DNA from 3 places in the Streptomyces sp. W16 genome. Region 2 is predicted to be linked to each of the others. Evidence: riboswitches for the same ligand, from Rfam matches in the RefSeq annotation. Region 2 holds a riboswitch; each other region holds the start of a gene.
What was found. Region 2 has a riboswitch for S-adenosylmethionine ahead of thrC (threonine synthase). Riboswitches for the same ligand answer to the same signal wherever they lie in the genome.

Region 1 (6,382 bases), on a different contig from region 2:
CGCCGAACGAATTCGCCGCACAGGTACGGCACTTGTCATTCAGGTCACCGATCTGGAGGAAGCCCGGCGGGCGGTGGACCTGGGCGCCGACGTGATCGTGGCCCAGGGTTCCGAGAGCGGCGGACACGGCGCCCGGCACGGTCGCTCCACGCTGCCGTTCGTGCCGGTCGTCGTCGATCTGGCCGCTCCGGTACCGGTACTCGCCGCCGGTGGCATCGCCGACGGCCGTGGGGTGGCCGCCGCTCTCGCTCTGGGGGCCGCCGGTGCACTCATCGGCACCCGTTTCCAGGCCACCACCGAAGCCCTGGTCGCCCCCTCGACCAGCACGGCCATCGTCCAGGGCCACGGCGCGGACACCGAGCGCAACAGCATCCTCGACATCGCCCGGGGCTCCCGCTGGCCGTCGAAGTACACCGCCCGCACGCTCGGCCACCCGTTCCTCGACCAGTGGCGCGACCGGGAGACGGAACTCGCCACCGACCCCCACGCCCGACAGGCCTACCATGTCGCCCTGTCCCAGGGCGACATACCGCCCCTGCCCGTGTGGGCCGGCGAAGCCGTCGACCTCATCAACGACCTGCCGTCGGCAACCGACCTCGTCAACTCCCTTGCCACACAGGCCGAGGCGGCACTCGCCCGAGCAGGTAAGGAAGCCTGATTCCACCTGACTTCACGTCAGGGCGGCCTTGTGGGCAAGGATCTGGATCCCCGTCGACTCATGGCCGTTCATCGTGGACACCGTCACGGTCCGGGTGCCGATGCCTTCGAAGTCGGCGAGCAGCGTGGTGAGCCACTCACGGGAGTGATGGCGGCACACGGCGCCGTCGCCAGTCTGGAACACGCCGTAACTGACGTCGCCGTGGCCGCCGTTGAGGGTGGCGTAGTCGTCGTAGCGGCTGCGGTTGCGCTCGTCGTCCTGCAGCAGAAGGTCGCTGACGTAGAGGATTCCGCCGGGCTTGAGGACGCGGTGCAGCTCGGCGATCAGTCGGCGTTGGGCCTCGTCGTCCGGGACGCAGGTCAGCACTGCGAAGAGCAGGACCACGTCGAAGGCGGCGTCCGGGGAGGGCATGGTCGGGGGTGTGTCCAGGGTGGTGAAGTGCATGGCGGGGTGCAGGTGTTGGGCTCGTTCGATCATCGCCGGTGAGATGTCGGCGCCTGTCAGATTGCGAAAACCGTGCCGTTCGAGTTCGTCCATCGTGCGGCCGTAGCCGCATCCGTAGTCGAGAATCGCGGCTTGCCTGCTGATCCCCGCCAGCCAGGGCAGATGGAGCGGGTGGGTGAAAGTCTTCGTGGCCGCGGCGGCGTCCCAGTAGGGGATCTGGGTGTCGAGATGGTCGGACACGGTGCATGCCTCTCTGCGGAACGGCAGGGACACCAGGGTGACCTAGAGTCGCCGCATGCGACAAAGGACAGGCGTGGCGGCAGCCGGGGTGGTGGTCCTGGCCTGGGGCGAGTGGCTGAACCGGCGCTGGTCTCGAACTCTCGTGGGAGACAACGGGGGTGATACCGAGGCCGTGGTCGTACTGGGATACCGAAACCCTCGGGCGAGGGCGAACTTCATCAACCGTTGGCGGGTCCGCGCCGGAATTCGCTCCATCACCGCCGACAGGGCGCACAGCACTCGCGTGATCTTCAGCGGCGGTACGACCAGCGGTGGTGCCTCCGAGGCCCGGTTGATGGCCGACTACGCACGGTCGGTGCTCGAATTCGGCGGCACAGTACTTCTCGAAGAAGAGAGCGCGACGACATGGGAGAACATCACCAATGTGATCCCGCTGCTTGAGGACGTCGACCGCATCAAGATCGTCTCCCAGCCGGCTCACGCTCTCAAGGCCCGCGCGTACTTGCAGCGACAGCGCCCCGATCTCGCGAAGAGGCTGGTGCGCGCGGACGACTACCGTCCCGGTGAATGGCTGATCGTGAAACCGCTGCTGGGCCTGTACGGGCTCTGGAAACTCCGCGGTCTGAAGGCCGACGGACGGAGAGCCACGCTGAGCTGACGCTCAACTCACCTTCCTCCGCCGCACGTTCGTCACCAGGAGCCCGTCAGGCCTCCCCGGCCCCCAGCACGTACAGCCCCGGAAGATTGACCACGATCGCCTCCTGGGTGCTGCGGGCGATCACGACCACGGCCTCTTCCGCGGGGTCGGGGTTCTCCTCGCGGTGCGGGACGAACGGGGGGACGAAGATGTAATCGCCGGGGGACGTCCGCAGGCGTATCTCCTCCGGCTGCGGACCCGCGCCGTCGAGGAAGACGAACTCGGGGTGTCCGCTGACCACGTAGATCGCGGTCTCGGATTCGCCGTGGTGGTGGTCGGAGGAGGCCGTGGAGGGAGCGACGTGCGTCTGGCCCATCCACAGTTTCTCGGAGCCGACCGTCCCTCCGCTCACCGCGGCGAACCTGCGCATGCCCCCGCTCTGTGCCGTGTCGCCGTCGAGGGCGTCGGCTCGGATGTGGTGCAGACGGGTGCGCAGGGGGGTTGCGGGCTGCCCTGCGGCGTCCTGGAGATGGGGGTGGAAACCTTCGCCGGGGGTGGTCAACGGCTCGCTCATGGTTGGGGACGCTAGAGCCGCCCCGAAAAGGATGTCAAGAGGTGTCCATAGCCCTTCACCTGCGGCAATGTTCCCGCAATGGATGAGGGAATGGACGGGCGTTCCCGTGCCGGGAACCTGTGGAAGTCCTGGTGCCGGGGTCCGCGTCGGGCATTGGGTGCGCATGCGTATCTCCGCTCTCCGCTCTCCGCGAAGGCGGACTACGTCACGCGGGCCCTGCTGGAGCTCGCCTGCGAACCTGCCCGTCCGCTCACGTGCGAGGCGATCGCCTCCTCGTAGCAGATCCCGTTCCGGTTTCTGAAGTCCGTGGTGGGTCAGTTACGCAGATCCGGTCTGGTGCGCAGCCAGCGCGGCTGCGAGGGGGGTACCGGCTCGGCCGGCCCGCCGGCGAGATCACGCTCCTGGACGTCTCCCGCGCCGTCGACGGCGAGTTGATCACCCTGCGCGGCGAACAGCTGGCCGGGCTCGACTACCCGGGTCCCGCCTCCGGCCTGCCCGGGGTGTGGCGCCGTATCGAGGCCGAAGCCGCCGCCGTGCTGGGCGGCACGACCCTGGCCACCCGGTTGCCCGCCACCACCGACGAACACGCGACGGCCGAACAGTTGAGCCGCCGTGCAGGCCGGTGAAGCAGCCCAGCCGACACACCAGGTGCCTACTGTGTGAGGGAAGGTATCAATGAGGCGGCGGTGCCGGTGTCGCCGACTCCCCACCTCCGCCCCGGCATTGACGCACGGCGACACCGCTCCATACGATCAACAGCGGCATTGAGCGTCAGCGTCAAATCCTGGCCGACCGACCGGCGACCCCCCGACGCAGTGGGGCGCTCAGGGCGAAAGCCCGGCAGGGACGCTGATGGCTCTGCGAACGCGCGACCCCGTGACCGGGGTCCCGGATATGGAGGACGGCGTGCCCAGCAGCTACGACCCGAGCGCCTCCTGTCACGACGCCGTCGTGTTCTCCCGGCTCTCGCGCCGGCGCCACATCGACCTGCAGCGCTTCACCAGCTGTCTGTGTCACAGCTGACCTGGTCCTGCCTTCCAGGCTGACATCTCTCGGCCTTCGAAGCCGACATCTGTGGTCGCCCGTCCCGCACGGGCCTCTTCCCCCCCTTCTCCCACGGGTCGACGTATGCGCGGGTGCGCCCCGCGCCGGTCGGCGCGTTTTCCACGCTTCAGGAGTCCCGCCCCCGCCGGGGTCGGCACCGTCCGCGCCCAGCCACGGTCCGCACAGGTCCGTGTGCGCGCGGTGACACGAGTAGGAGCACCTCTCCGTGACAGCACATCCGGTCCCCCGAACCACTCGACGGGCAGCCACGGCCGCCCTTCTGACCACCAGTTTCCTGCTGACCGCCTGCGGATCGGGGGGCAGTGGCTCCGACAGCGGCGGCGGACAGGCCAGGTCCGGTGGCACCCTGACCTTCGCGGTGGGCTCCGACGCCGGCTGCGTGGACCCGCAGCAGGTGGCCAGCAACGACACCATCTACTCGGTGCGGCAGATCGTGGACTCCCTCACCGACCAGGACCCCAGGACCGGCAGGATCGTGCCGTGGCTGGCGAAGAGCTGGGACATCGGCGCCGACGCGACGACGTTCACCTTCCACCTCAGATCGGGTGTCACCTTCAGCGACGGGTCCAGGCTGACCGCGCAGGTGGTCAAGGACAACTTCGACGCGGTGCCGAAACTCGGGGCGCTGGGCACCCTCGCCGAGGGCTATCTCAGCGGCGTCAAGAACACCACCGTGGTCGACCCGCTCACCGTCAAGGTGACCTTCCGGCAGCCCAACGCCCAGTTCCTGCAAGCCACTTCGACGCACTCGCTGGGCATCGAGTCGTCGGCGAGCGCGAAGCGGTCCCCGCAGCAGAAGTGCAGCCAGGGAGTGGTCGGCTCCGGGCCCTTCGTGCTGAAGCAGTACGTGCAGAACCAGTCGATCACCCTGGCCAAGCGCACCGGGTACGCCTGGGGTTCCTCGCTGTGGCACAAGAGCGGCGAGGCCTATCTCGACAAGGTGGTCTTCAAGGTCGTACCCGAGGCGGGAGTTCGGGCGGGCAGCCTCCAGTCGGGGCAGGTGGACGCGATCAGCAGCGTCGGCAAGGCCAACGAGGCGTCTCTCAAGGGCGGTCAGGTCACCCTTCAGCGGCGGGCCAACCCTGGAGTCGTGTTCGGCCTGGCCTTCAACAACTCGCGGCCGGTTCTGAAGGACGCGCGGGTACGCCAGGCCATCGGGTTCGCCATCGACCGCAAGCAGATCGCCGACACCGTGTTCCCGACCGGGACCCGGCCCGCGACCAGCGTCCTGGCGCACACCACACCCGACTACGCCGACCTGTCCTCGGACCTGACGACCGACGCGGCCAAGGCGAAATCCCTGCTGGACGCGGCCGGTTGGAAGGCCGGCAGCGACGGCATCCGGACGAAGGACGGCAGGAAGCTGAGCCTGACCGTCGACTGGATCCCCAACTCGGCGACCAACCAGCCCGCGTTGGAGCTGATCCAGCAGCAACTGAAGTCCGTCGGCGTCGGCCTGACGCTCAAGCAGCTCCAGGTCACCCAGCTCGCCCCGACACTGCAGTCGGGTGACTTCGACGTGGCGTGGAGCAACATCACCCGCGCCGACCCGGACATCCTGCGCAGTTCCTTCTCCACCGGGCTGGCCAACTTCTACCGCCTTCCCGCGAGCCCGCTGGACACCTCGCTGACCGGTCAGGCAGCGACCACGGACACCACGAAGCGCGGTCAACTGGTCGAGCAGGCACAGCAGTTGCTCGTGCGGAACGCCTACTACGCGCCGGTGGTGGAGCTCCAGTCCCAGATCGGCGTGGCGAAGAAGGTGCACGGACTGAACTTCGACGCCTCCAGCCGGATCCAGCTGCACGACACGTGGATCGGCTGACGCATGCGCCGCTACGCGATCAAACGGCTCGCCCAGGCGGTCGGGGTGCTGTGGGCCGCCTACACGGTGTCCTTCCTGGTCCTCGACTTCCTGCCGGGTGATCCGGTCACGGCCATGGCCAGTGCCGGAATGGACTCCGGGACGGTCGACCCGGCCCAACTCGCCGCGCTGCGCCACGAGTACGGCTTCGACAAGCCGATTCTGGTGCAGTACGCCGACTATCTCGGCCGGGCGGTGCGCGGGGACTTCGGCGACTCGGTCTCCACCGGCCGGCCGGTGTCCTCGACGCTGGCCGACGCCCTGCCGCAGACCCTCCAGCTCACCGGTGCCGCGCTGCTCCTCGCCGTGCTCCTCGGTGGTGGGCTGGCGGTGGTGGCGACCTACACCTCGCGCCGGTGGCTGCGGCAACTGCTGCTGTCCCTGCCGCCGTTGGGGGTGTCGGTCCCGACGTTCTGGGTGGGGCTGCTACTCGTCGAGTCGTTCTCCTTCCGCCTGCACTGGTTCCCCGCGTTCGGCAACGACGGGCTGCGGGGGCTGGTCCTGCCGGCCCTGACGCTGGCGATCCCGACCGGCGCGCAGGTGGCACAGGTGCTGGCAAAGAGCCTGCTCACCGCGCTGGACCAGGCCTATGTGGAGACCGCCCGCGCCAAGGGCGCCGGCCGGTGGCGGGTCCATCTGCGGCACGCCCTGCGCAACGCGTCCCTGCCCGCGTTGACCGTGGTCGGCCTGCTGGTCGGGCAGTTGATCGCCGGTTCGGTGGTCGTCGAGACGGTGTTCTCACGTGACGGTCTCGGCCGGGTGACGGCCGCCGCGGTCACGGCCCAGGACATTCCGCTCGTGCAGGGCGTGGTGGTGTTCGGGGCGCTGATCTTCGTCATGACGAACCTGGTCGTCGACCTCGTCTATCCGCTGCTGGACCCGCGGATCGTGGTGGCCTCG
Region 2 (6,382 bases):
GCGCCTGGCAGGGCACCTGGATCGAGGAGAAGGGCCGCGCCCTCGCCGTCCACACGCGTCGCGCCACCGACCCCCAGGCCGCCTTCGAGGCCCTCCGCGCCCCCCTCACCGACCTCGCCACCCGGCACGGCCTGATCGTCGAACCGGGCCGCCTGGTCCTGGAGTTGCGCCCGCCCGGCATGGACAAAGGCGTCGCGCTCGCCGACTACCTCCGCGAGACCGGCGCCGAGTCCGTCCTCTACGCAGGCGACGACCTCGGCGACCTTCCCGCCTTCGCCGCCGTGGAGAAACTCCGCTCCGACGGCGTCCCCGGCTTGCTCGTGTGCAGCGGCAACGACGAGGTGACAGAACTACGCGAACGCGCGGACCTGGTGGTGGACGGCGCGGCGGGGGTCGTGGCCCTGCTGTCGACGCTGGCCGCTCAACTGGGCTGATCCCGCAGGGCGTTCAGCTGGACTGATCGCGCAGGGCGTTCAGCTGCTCCAGGAACCACTGGGCCGGGGGGAGCGCCGTGGCCGCCGCGGCCAGCCGCTTCGTCCGTTCGGCGCGTTCCTCGACGGGCATGGTGAGCGCCTCGTGCAGGGCGTCGGCCGTGCCGATGACGTCGTACGGGTTGACGGCGATCGCGTCCTTGCCCAGCTCCTGGAACGCGCCCGCCTCCCGGGACAGGACCAGCACGCACCCCTCGTCGGAGACGACCGGCACCTCCTTGGCGACGAGGTTCATGCCGTCCCGGATGGGGTTGACGAGGGCCACGTCGGCGAGCCGGTACGCGGCCAGCGAACGCGCGAAGTCGTCTTTGACGTGGAGCACGACCGGGGTCCAACCGGGCGTCCCGTAAAGGGAGTTGATCTCGTCCGCGACCCGTTGCACCTCGGCGGTGTAGTCGCGGTAGACGGCGAGGTCCTGCCGGGACGGGTAGGCGAAGGCGACATGCACGACCCGCTCCCGCCACTCGGGGTGGTCGTCGAGCAGCTGCCGGTACGCCAGCAGCCCGCGCACGATGTTCTTCGACAGCTCGGTCCGGTCCACCCGGACGATGGCTTTGCGGCCCTCGCCGATCTCCTCGCGCAGCGCGGCGATCCGCTCCTCGACGTCCGCCTGGTGCGAGCGGGCGTGCAGGAACTCGGCGTCGGCACCGAGACCGTGGACACCGATCAGTGTCCGGCGGGCGATCCGCGCCTGGTGGGTGGTCTCGTCCCTCTCGAAGTGCTCGATGGCCCGCGGGGCGCCCGACGGCCAGGTGGAGACCCAGCGGTCGGGGTCGACCCTGCCCGCGCAGTCCTGGAACGCCGTCGCCCACCGCCAGGTCAGGAACCCCACCTGGTCCGCCCCGAGCATGCCCTCCATCAGCCGCACCCGGATGTCGTCCGGCAGCATCTGGAAGTAGTCCACCGGCGCCCAGGGCGTGTGCGAGAAGTGCCCGATCCGCAGGTCGGGACGGAGTTCGCGGAGCATCCCCGGCACCAGACACAGGTGGTAGTCCTGCACCAGCACCGCGGCCCCCTCGGCCGCCTCCTGGGCCAGCGCCTCGGCGAACGCCCGGTTGTACGTCTCGTACGACGCCCACTGGCGCCGGAACTCCGCGTCGAAGACCGGCTCCAGCGGGGTCTGGTACAGCATGTGGTGGACGAACCACAGCACGGAGTTGGCGATGCCGTTGTACGCGTCGGCGTGCACGTCGGCCGGAATGGCGAGCATCCGCACGCCGTCCTCGCCGACACCCCGCCGTACCGCCTCCCGGTCGCCGTCGGACAGCGCCGAGCAGACCCACAGCGCCCCCGCGTCCGGCCCGATCGCCGACAGCCCGGACACCAGCCCACCGCCACCGCGCCGGGTGCGCAGCGAACCGTCGTCGCCCACCTCGTAGGAGACCGGGCCGCGATTGGACGCGACGAGCACCTGAGCTGCACCGGACGCGGACGAGGGGGACGACGTAGAAGCCATACGGCACAACCTAGCCCGGCCCGGAAACACTCAAACGTACGGACGGGTCACAACGGACCGGAGGGGTCCGTATACGGACCGCCCGCCCCGCGCCGGCTACGCCACCTTGCGCGACTGGTACTCGGTGATGTCCGCCATCGGCGGCCGTTCCTCCGTGTCCACGGAGTACGTGCGCGGCTCGAAACCGTCCGGACCCCGCTCGAACTGCGTGAGGGACGGCCGGATGAGATGCCCGCGGGCCAGCCTCAGCTGTGCCGTGCGGTAGATCTGCGCGGCCATCCGCCCCAGCGCCTGCCCGTCCTGGTGCCGGTGCTTGCGCACACCCACGTCGACCTGCGCGAGGGCGTCCAGACCCACCAGGTGCAGCGCGTCGACGAGCATGCCCAGCTCGACGCCGTACCCGACGGGGAACGGGAGTTGCTCCAGCAGTGAGCGGCGGGCCGCGTACTCGCCGCCCAACGGCTGTACGAATCCGGCCAGTTGCGGCCAGTGCATGTTCAGCAGCGGGCGGGCCATCATCTCGGTGACCCGGCCGCCCTGGCCGGCCGCGCCGCCCAGCGGGCGGTCGTACATCGCCTTGACGAGGTCGACGCCGGGGTCGGTGAGCAGCGGGCCCACGATCCCGGTGACGAAGTCGGAGGAGAACTCCTTCAGGTCCGCGTCGATGAAGCACACGATGTCGCCGCTGGTGACCAGCAGCGAACGCCACAGCACCTCGCCCTTGCCGGGCACGGCGGGGATGCGGGGCAGGATGTCGTCGCGGTGCACGACCCGGGCGCCCGCCGCGGCGGCCACCTCGGAGGTGCGGTCGGTGGACCCGGAGTCGACGACGACGATCTCGTCGACGAGCGGGACCTGTTGCATGAGGTCGTGACGGATGATCGCGACGATGTCACCGACCGTCGCTTCCTCGTTGAGCGCGGGCAGCACGACGGAGACCGACTGGCCCGTGCGGTGCTTCGCGGCCAGGATCTTGTGGAGCGGCCGATCGGTCAGGGACCAGGAGCGGGTGCTCAGCCAGTGCTCGACTTCCTTCAGCACGTTGCGCGGCTCCTCTGCGTTCTCTCGGCGAGGGCTGGTCACAGACAGTGAGTGTGTGATCCATCTCGCGGTTCGGACGGCTCACTCAACTGTCCTGGCCTTCGGTTACAGTCTTGAACAACGCTGATGACCATCGCATGTCGGGGGCCGTCGGCGAGACAATTGCATACACAACTGAACACCGCTCATCCAGAGGGGCAGAGGGATACGGCCCGTTGAAGCCCCGGCAACCCTCCAGCCGGTCTTGTCGCATGTACATCTACATGTGCCGAGGCTCCCGGCTCGGGAAGGTGCCAAATCCGTCTCACGGCGAAACGCGTCGTGAGGAAGATGAGGAAAGGGCCTCGCCTCCATGGCTGCGCAGACTGTTGCAAGCACCACGAACCCCGTAGACGCCGTTGATCTCGGCCCCGCCACCGCGCTCTCCTGCCGCGAGTGCGGCCACCGCGTCCCGCTCGGCCCGGTCTTCGCCTGCGAGGAGTGTTTCGGCCCGCTGGAGATCGCCTACGACTTCTCGGCCTACGACACCGAAGAGCTCCGCAAGCAGATCGAAGCGGGCCCCGCGAACATCTGGCGTTACGCGCCCCTCCTGCCCGTCCCCGCCGACGTGGCCGACAAGCCGAACATCAACCCCGGCTGGACCAAGCTCGTCCAGGCCGACAACCTCGCCCGCGAACTGGGCGTCGACGCCGGCAAGCTGTTCGTCAAGGACGACTCCGGCAACCCGACGCACTCCTTCAAGGACCGCGTCGTGGCCCAAGCCATCGAGGCCGCCCGCGCCTTCGACTTCACCACCCTCTCCTGCTCCTCCACCGGCAACCTCGCGGGCGCGGTCGGTGCCGCCGCCGCCCGGGCCGGCTTCCGCTCCTGCGTGTTCATCCCGCACGACCTGGAAGAGGGCAAGGTCGTCATGGCCGCGATCTACGGCGGCGAGCTCGTCGGCATCGAGGGCAACTACGACGACGTGAACCGCTTCTGCTCCGAGCTGATCGGCGACCCGGCCGGCGAGGGCTGGGGCTTCGTCAACGTCAACCTGCGGCCGTACTACGCGGAGGGCTCCAAAACCCTGGCGTACGAGATCTGCGAGCAGCTGGGGTGGAAGCTTCCGGACCAGCTCGTGGTTCCCATCGCCTCCGGCTCGCAGCTCACGAAGATCGACAAGGGGCTGCAGGAGCTGATCAAGCTCGGGCTCGTCGAGGACAAGCCGTACAAGATCTTCGGGGCGCAGGCGGAAGGGTGCTCGCCGGTTTCCGTCGCCTACAAGGCGGGGCACGACGTCGTACGGCCGCAGAAGCCGAACACCATCGCGAAGTCCCTCGCCATCGGGAACCCGGCGGACGGTCCTTACGTGCTGGACATTGCCCGGCGGACCGGTGGGGCTGTCGAGGACGTCAACGACGAGCAGGTCGTCGACGCGATCAAGCTGCTTGCGCGGACCGAGGGGATCTTCGCGGAGACCGCGGGTGGGGTGACCGTCGGTGTGGCGAAGAAGCTGATCGAGAACGGGTTGCTGGATCCGACCCTCACGACGGTGGTCCTCAACACGGGCGACGGGCTCAAGACGCTGGATGCGGTTGCCGGTACCGGGCTCACCGCGACTATCCGGCCGAGTCTTGAGTCGTTCAGGGAAGCTGGACTCGCCTCGTAAGCGTCGTTGTTCGTCTGCGGGCCGGTGGGGGCCGGTCGCGCAGTTCCCCGCGCCCCTAAAGACAAAAGCCGTACCTGACCGGAGGTCTTGAGCATGAGCGTTTCTGTCCGCATCCCCACCATCCTGCGCACCTACACCGGCGGGCAGGCCGAGGTTCCCGCCGAGGGTGCCACCCTCGCCGAGGTCATCACGGACCTGGAGAAGAACCACACCGGGATCTCCGCCCGCGTGCTCGACGATCAGGGCAAGCTGCGCCGGTTCGTCAACGTGTACGTCAACGACGACGACGTGCGGTTCGAGCAGGGGCTGGAGACGGCGACTCCGGACGGGGCCGGCGTCTCGATCATCCCGGCCGTCGCCGGAGGCTGACCATCGAGCACAGTGCAGGCGGCTGAGCGACCGCTTAATCGGCTCGGCGCTTACCCTAGGTAATGCCGATTACCGAGCGTTCATCGAATTGCCCCCTCCGCGAGAGAAGCGGAGGGGGCAATTCTCTATGGTTGAGCGGGGTACAGTTGGGGAACGCGCTCCACTCCGCATGCCGAACGCATATGAGCACCGGCTCCGCGTGCGATGAGAAGTAGCCAAAGTGTGCAGGTATTTTGCGCCTTATATGCCCTTTATCCGGCCCGACTTGCCCTGAAGTCGGACGAATTCTCCGTAAATTCCCGACCGGTCCTGCCCGGAATTCTCGTCGGATTGACCTGTTGCAGACGGCAGTTGGACGGATACATTCGGCCGCGGTCGACGCGTTCCGGCGCACGCCCCCAATCCTGTGGGGGGTGAGGTCTGACCCGGATCCGCGAAGTGTGGATCCGTGCAAGGGCCAGTAATAGGGGAGTTAGGCATGGCTCAGGGCACCGTCAAATGGTTCAACGCGGAGAAGGGGTACGGCTTCATCGCGGTCGACGGTGGTGCGGATGTTTTCGTCCACTACAGCGCGATTCAGATGGACGGCTACCGCACCCTGGAAGAGGGTCAGCGGGTCGATTTCGAGATCTCGCAGGGTCAGAAGGGGCCGCAGGCGGACATGGTCCGGCTCGCGACCAGCTGAAGCACGCGCCGACGAACAGCAGCGACGTTCTTCGTTCCTCACCGAAGGGCTCGTACTCCTGGGGGGTCACCTCCTGGGGTACGGGCCCTTCGGCATGCCCGGAGCGTGCCTCTCGCGCGCGGGAGCCAAGGTGCCCAGAACACGGGAGCCGCTTGCGCCCACCCGTCGCCCGACCACCACCCCTCAACGAGCCCGCTTCGCGGGCGCACCTTGCACTCGACCATGCCGAGTGCTAATCATTGGCGTTAGCACTCTGCAGGTGAGAGTGATAACGAAGGATCGGGTCGGTGAGGCCCGCAGGCCAGGTGGTGCAAGGATCCACGGGGCAGGCGAGCCGTCCGTCGCGGGCGCCAGCGCGGTCCGGAGCAATCCACCCCAGTCCGGGAGGACCACTTCACATGGCCAAGATCATCGCGTTCGACGAGGAGGCGCGGCGAGGCCTTGAGCGCGGTATGAACCAGCTCGCCGACGCCGTCAAGGTCACCCTCGGCCCCAAGGGCCGCAACGTCGTCCTTGAGAAGAAGTGGGGCGCCCCCACGATCACCAACGATGGTGTCTCCATCGCCAAGGAGATCGAGCTGGAGGACCCGTACGAGAAGATCGGCGCCGAGCTGGTCAAGGAAGTCGCCAAGAAGACGGACGACGTCGCCGGCGACGGTACGACCACCGCGACCGTGCTCGCCCAGGCTCTC
Region 3 (6,382 bases), on a different contig from region 2:
GTCTCCTCCCCTTCCTCTTCTTCCTGCCGCTGCGCTTCCCCGCCTGGGTGGTCCTGCCGTTCTGGGCGGCCCTGCAGTGGCTGGCGGCGGGCCAGGCCGCCCAGGGACCGGGAGTGGCGTACCTCGCCCACCTGGTCGGCTTCACGCTGGGCTTCGGCTACGCGTGGGTGAGATTCGGTCGTACCACTAGAGTGAAGGCCGCCCCAGCAACGGTCCCCGAGGGAGAGAACCAGCCGTGATCACCGCGATCGTCCTCATCAAGACCAGCGTGGACCGGATTCCGGAGATCGCCGAGTCGATCGCCGCGCTCGAATCCGTGAGCGAGGTCTTCTCCGTCACCGGTACATATGACTTGATCGCGATGGTGCGGGTACGGCAGCACGAGGACCTGGCCGAGGTGATCCCCGGGCGGATCAGCAAGATCCCCGGGGTGGAGGGGACGGACACACACGTGGCGTTCCGGACGTACTCCCAGCACGACCTTGAGGCGGCCTTCGCGATCGGGCTGGACTCGTGATCGTCGCCTAATCGTCTGCGGGGCACAGAGCGTCTGCGGGTACTGGTTCGTTGTGGCTGGTCGCGCCCCGCAGCGGAGCCGCAAATTGTCGCAGCCCCGCGCCCTGAGGGCGATCAGTTCACCGCCGAGACACAGTTCCAGCTCCCCGTGCGCGTCCGCCGTGAGCGGGCCGAAGGTGACCTGCCAGCCCTTCTCGATCCGGTCGAGCCTCGCCGGTGCCTGAGCATCGGCCGTGTACCAGGCCCTGTCGCCCTGCTCGTTGGAGACCACGATCACGTCGCCGGTGGAGCGCCAGCGCGTCACGTCCGCCCAGTGACGGACCCGCGCAGCCGGCCCGAGGACGCGCCCCTCCTCGTACAGGTCCCCACCCCTGGATGGTCACACGGCCGGCACGCAACGGCCGTCCTCCGTACGGTAGTTCCACTTCGCACCGTCGGTCACGAGCTCCCGTACCGCGGTCACGAAGCGCTCGACGTGCTCGTCCGGGGTGCCCGCGCCGAAGCTGACGCGGATCGCGTTGAGGGACTTCTCGCCCGGGGCCGCCTCGGGGGCGCCGCACTCGCCCTGGGTCTGGGGGTCGCTGCCCAGGAGGGTGCGGACCAGGGGGTGGGCGCAGAAGAGGCCGTCGCGGACGCCGATGCCGTACTCGGCGGACAGCGCGGCGGCGAAGTGCGAGCTGTTCCAGCCGTCGACGACGAAGGAGATCACGCCCACGCGCGGGGCGTCGTCACCGAACAACGACAGGACGCGCACCTCCGGGACCTCGGCAAGGCCCGCCCGCACCTTCTCGATCAGGTGCTGCTCGCGCGCGACCAGCGTGTCGAAGCCCGCCTCGGTGAGCGCCTTGCAGGCCGACGCGATGGAGTAGGCACCGATGACGTTCGGGGAGCCCGCCTCGTGCCGGGCGGCGCTGTCGTGCCACTCGACGTCCACTCCCCCGTCCTCGCGCCGGGTGACCTTGCGGCTGGCGCCGCCGCCCGCGAGGTAGGGGTCGGCCGCCTGCAGCCAGTCGGCGCGGCCGGCGAGGACACCGGAGCCGAAGGGGGCGTAGAGCTTGTGGCCGGAGAAGGCGATCCAGTCGACGTCGAGGTCCTGGACGGACACCGGGTGGTGCGGGGCGAGTTGGGCGGCGTCCAGGACGATCCGGGCGCCGTGGGCGTGCGCGGCGGCGGCCAGTTCACGGACCGGCCACAGTTCGCCGGTGACGTTCGAGGCGCCGGTGACGCAGACCAGGGCCGGGCCCTGCGGGTCCCTGGCGGCGAGGGCCTGCTCCAGGGTCTCGACGGCCTGGGCCGGGGTGCGCGGGGCGTTGAGGTAGGTGACCCGGGCGTCCTTCCAGGGCAGCAGGGACGCGTGGTGCTCGGTCTCGAAGACGAAGACCTGGCAGTCGGCGGGCAGGGCGGCGGCGAGGAGGTTGAGGGAGTCCGTGGTCGAGCGGGTGAAGATCAGCTGGTCGTCGGCGCGGCAGTCGAGGAACTCGGAGACGGTCTTCCGCGCGTTCTCGAAGAGGTCCGTGGACAGCTGGGAGAGGTAGCCGGCGCCGCGGTGGACACTGCCGTAGTACGGGGCGTAGGCCGCCACGTCGTCCCAGACGCGCTGCAGGGCCGGGGCGCTGGCCGCGTAGTCGAGCGCCGCGTAGGTGACCTCGCCGCCCGTGACGAGCGGCACGGTGACATCCCGGCCGAGAACGGGCAGCTGGGCACAAATGGCCTGAGCGGCGACAGCGGTGGAGACAGACATGGCGAACTCCCGTGAGAGGCAAGGCGGATCCGCCGTACGAGCACGCAGGGCTCAAGCACGGAGGAGGGTGAAAAGGGGGTATGCGGAGGCGGGGCTCGACGCCCTATCGCATTCGCTTGCTCACAGAGGGCTCCCTCGATGACCAGGACCCCTGGTGTCTTTCGAGGGGCCCGCGCTTGCCGCAGACCTCGCTGCCTACGGCCTGGTCTTCACCCGGGGCACCCCGCCACGGACGGAGGGTTGCCGGACAGTCGGCCGGGGCCTCATGACTGTCACTCATGACCTGGTCGGAAAATTTACGTGAGGTGATCGTCGTCCCGCAACCCGTGTCCGGATCGCGGGACGACGACCGCCGTGCCGCTACGCGTTGGTGGCAGCCGCCCAGCGCTCCAGAGTCCGCTTGGCGGCGCCCGAGTCGATCGACTCCGCGGCCTTCTCCATCCCGGCCCTGATCCGGTCCGCCAACGGCCCGTCCCCCCGCTCCAGCGCCACCAGGGCAGCCGCCGAGTTCAGGAGTACGGCGTCCCGCACCGGGCCCGTCTCACCGTCCAGGAGACGGCGGGCGACACCCGCGTTGTACTCGGGGTCGGCGCCGCGCAGGGCCTCGACGGGGACCAGTTCGAGACCGACGTCCCGGGGGTCGAAGGTCTCCTCGGTGACCTTGCCGTCGCGGACGATCCACACCCGGGAGGTGGCCGTGGTCGTCAGCTCGTCGAGGCCGTCGTCACCGCGGAACACCAGCGCGGACGAGCCGCGTTCGGCCAGCACGCCCGCGATGAGCCCGGCCATACGGGTGTCGAAGCAGCCGACCGCCGACGAGGTGACCTTGGCCGGATTGGTGAGCGGGCCGAGGAGGTTGAACGCGGTCGGAATCCCCAGCGCCCCCCGGACCGCGCCGACGAAGCGCATCGAGGGGTGGAACTTGGCCGCGAAGCAGAAGGTGATCCCGGCCTCCGCCGCCACCCGCGCCACCTGCTCGGTCGGCAGGTTCAGATTGATGCCGAGCTTCTCCAGCACGTCGGAGGAACCGCTCGCCGAGGACGCGGCACGGTTGCCGTGCTTGACGACCTTCGCGCCGGTACCGGCGATCACGATCGCGGACATCGTCGAGATGTTGACCGTCTTGGCCCGGTCGCCGCCCGTACCGACGATGTCGACGGCGGGCCCCGGGATGTCCAGCGGCTTCGCGTGGGCGTACATCGTCTCGACGAGACCGGTGATCTCCTCGACCGTCTCACCCTTGGCCCGCAGCGCCACCAGGAAGCCCGCGATCTGCGCGTCCGCGGCCTCACCGCTCATGATGCGGTCCATCGCCCACGCCGTGTCGGCGGTGCTCAGGTCCTGTCCGGCGAGCAGGGAGCTGAGGAGATCGGGCCAGGAACGGCCCGCCGCGGTGGTGCCTCCAGCGGGGGTCACAGCGCTCATACGGCCGCTCCTGGGTGTCGTAGAAGAAGTGGTTCAAGAATGTGCCCCCACCCTATCCAGCGCGGGACACGGCGAAGGGCCCCGTCCGGTGTTCGGACGGGGCCCTTCGACTGTGGCGTGGCGACGCCTCAGCGATCAGTGGTGGCCGTGGCCGCTCGTGATCTCCTTGTACTCCTCGACGGTGGGCTTGGCGATCTGGGACTCCTCGCCGTAGTACGCCTCGCTCAGCTTGGCGCGCAGCTTCTCGGAGCCCTTGACCTTGCGCTCGACACCGTTCTCGTCGACCGTCGCGCCGATCGCGGCCGGCACGTACTGCTCGTGCGCGGTGAGCGTGTGCAGCGCGTCCTGGCTGAGCGGCTCGTGGATCTCGACGAACTCACCGTGCGGCAGGCGCTTGATGATGCCCGACTCGCGGCCGTGCAGCACCTTGTCCTTGTCGCGGCGCTGGAGGCCGAGGCAGACCCGCTTGGTGGCGATGAAGACCAGCACCGGCACCACGAAGAAGCCGACGCGCACGGCCCAGGTGATTGTGTTGATCGACAGGTGGAAGTGCGTGGCCCAGATGTCGTTGCCGCCACCGACCAGCAGCACGAAGTACCACGAGATCCACGCGGCACCGAAGGCCGTACGGGTCGGGACGTTGCGCGGGCGGTCCAGGATGTGGTGCTCGCTCTTGTCGCCGGTGACCCAGGACTCGATGAACGGGTAGACCGCGATCGCGACCAGGACCAGCGGGAAGATGATCAACGGGATGAACACGCCCAGGACGAGCGTGTGACCCCAGAAGTTGATCTCCCAGCCCGGCATGAAGCGGATCAGGCCCTCGGAGAAGCCCATGTACCAGTCGGGCTGGGCGCCCGTGGACACCATGTCCGGACGGTAAGGACCCATGGCCCAGATCGGGTTGATCGACGCGATCGCCGCGATGGCCGCGATGACACCGAAGACCAGGAAGAAGAAGCCTCCGGCCTTGGCCATGTAGACCGGCAGCAGCGGCATGCCGACGACGTTGTTGTTCGTCTTTCCGGGACCCGCGAACTGCGTGTGCTTGTGGTAGAAGACCAGGATCAGGTGGCCGACCACCAGGCCGAGCATGATGCCCGGCAGCAGCAGGATGTGGATCGAGTAGAACCGTGCGACGAAGTCGCCGCCCGGGAACTCGCCGCCGAAGAGGAAGAACGACAGGTACGTGCCGACGATCGGCACGGACAGGACCGCGCCCTCCATGAAGCGGACACCGGTGCCGGAGAGCAGGTCGTCCGGGAGCGAGTAACCGGTGAAGCCGGTGAACATGCCCAGAACGAACAGCAGGAAGCCGAACAGCCAGTTGACCTCACGCGGCTTGCGGAACGCACCCGTGAAGAACACGCGCATCATGTGCACGAACATGGCGGCGAGGAAGATCAGCGCCGCCCAGTGGTGGATCTGACGGATCAGCAGACCGCCGCGCACATCGAAGGAGATGTGCATCGTCGAGTTGAACGCCTCCGACATCAGCTGCCCCTGGAGCGGGACATAGCTGCCGTGGTACGTCACCTCGTTCATCGACGGGTGGAAGAACAGCGTCAGATACACACCCGTGAGGATGATGATGATGAAGCTGTAGAGGCAGACCTCGCCCAGCATGAACGACCAGTGGTCGGGGAAGATCTTGCGCATGTTGGACTTGGCCAGGGAGTAGATCCCGAGGCGTCCGTCGGCCCAGTCGGCGATCTTCTCGCCGGCCGGTGCCTTCTCGCGCGAACGCCCCGGCGCGCCAGCGCCTGATGAGCTCGTGGAGTTGGTCGTAGTGCTCATCCGCGCTCCCAGAATGCAGGACCGACGGGCTCCTCGAAGTCGCCGAGCGCCTGGAGGTAGCCCTCGTCGCTCACGCCGATGCGCAGCTGCGGCAGGGCGTGACCGGCCGGGCCGAAGATCACTCGGGCACCGTCGGAGAGGTCGAAGGTGGACTGGTGGCACGGGCACAGCACGTGGTGCGTCTGCTGCTCGTACAGGGAGATCGGGCACCCCACGTGGGTGCAGATCTTCGAGAAGGCCACGATGCCCTCGTGCGCCCACTCCAGCTCGCGCTTGTCCTTGATGTTGTCCGGCTGGAGCCGGACGATCATCAGCGCCGCCTTGGCGATCTCGGTCTGGAACTCCTCGTCGGTCTCCTCCAGGCCCTCGGGCTTGGCGAAGGTGAGCGAGCCGACGGCCACGTCCGAGGGACGCAGCGGCAGGTTCGTGTTCATGTTGACGAGCAGCTTGCCCTTGGACCAGATGGTGTGGCGGAGCTTGGTCCCGGGCAGCGGGCCCAGGTCGCGCAGCAGCATGACGCCGGAGAGCGGGAACAGGGCCAGGGCGCCGAACATCGTGTTGCGGATCAGCTTGCGACGGCCGAGCGCCGACTCCTTGGCACCGTCCTTGAAGTCGGCCATGACCTTGGCCTTGACCTCGGGGGGCGCCTCGATCGCGTGCCGCTCGTCGGCGATCTCCACGTCGGACATCAGGGTGCGGGCCCAGTGGACCGCGCCCGCGCCGATGGTGAAGAGCGCTCCGCCGAGGGTCAGACCCAGCGCGAAGTTGAGCGCGTTGATGTGACCGATCGGGAAGACGAAGATCGCCTTGTCGTGCGGGATCGCCACGTAGGAGGCGATGAAGCCGACCGTGAGGAGCATCGACAGCGTGAACAGGAAGGCGACGACACGCTCGGACCGCTTG

Region 1: another riboswitch for S-adenosylmethionine. It lies ahead of R6V09_RS40465 (putative leader peptide); the one in region 2 lies ahead of thrC (threonine synthase).
Region 3: another riboswitch for S-adenosylmethionine. It lies ahead of R6V09_RS30935 (aminotransferase class V-fold PLP-dependent enzyme); the one in region 2 lies ahead of thrC (threonine synthase).

Annotation. Positions count from the first base shown of each region.
Region 1 is NZ_JAWOAI010000465.1:1,436-7,817, forward strand. It holds gene R6V09_RS40440 (NAD(P)H-dependent flavin oxidoreductase) at 1-658, shown strand, start outside; gene R6V09_RS40445 (class I SAM-dependent methyltransferase) at 671-1,342, opposite strand; gene R6V09_RS40450 (YdcF family protein) at 1,398-2,000, shown strand; gene R6V09_RS40455 (cupin domain-containing protein) at 2,047-2,553, opposite strand; partial or broken gene R6V09_RS40460 (RrF2 family transcriptional regulator) at 2,707-3,179, shown strand; SAM riboswitch class IV at 3,314-3,426, shown strand; gene R6V09_RS40465 (putative leader peptide) at 3,460-3,576, shown strand; gene R6V09_RS40470 (ABC transporter substrate-binding protein) at 3,824-5,443, shown strand; gene R6V09_RS40475 (ABC transporter permease) at 5,447-6,382, shown strand, end outside.
Region 2 is NZ_JAWOAI010000308.1:5,548-11,929, reverse strand. It holds partial or broken gene R6V09_RS32805 (trehalose-phosphatase) at 1-434, shown strand, start outside; gene R6V09_RS32800 (alpha,alpha-trehalose-phosphate synthase (UDP-forming)) at 448-1,947, opposite strand; gene R6V09_RS32795 (glucosyl-3-phosphoglycerate synthase) at 2,044-2,988, opposite strand; SAM riboswitch class I at 3,171-3,325, shown strand; gene thrC (threonine synthase) at 3,341-4,636, shown strand; gene R6V09_RS32785 (MoaD/ThiS family protein) at 4,730-5,005, shown strand; gene R6V09_RS32780 (cold-shock protein) at 5,484-5,690, shown strand; gene groL (chaperonin GroEL) at 6,089-6,382, shown strand, end outside.
Region 3 is NZ_JAWOAI010000277.1:1,610-7,991, forward strand. It holds gene R6V09_RS30925 (rhomboid family intramembrane serine protease) at 1-239, shown strand, start outside; gene R6V09_RS30930 (Lrp/AsnC family transcriptional regulator) at 236-517, shown strand; gene R6V09_RS30935 (aminotransferase class V-fold PLP-dependent enzyme) at 896-2,257, opposite strand; SAM riboswitch class IV at 2,425-2,541, opposite strand; gene trpD (anthranilate phosphoribosyltransferase) at 2,618-3,682, opposite strand; gene qcrB (cytochrome bc1 complex cytochrome b subunit) at 3,818-5,479, opposite strand; gene qcrA (cytochrome bc1 complex Rieske iron-sulfur subunit) at 5,476-6,382, opposite strand, start outside.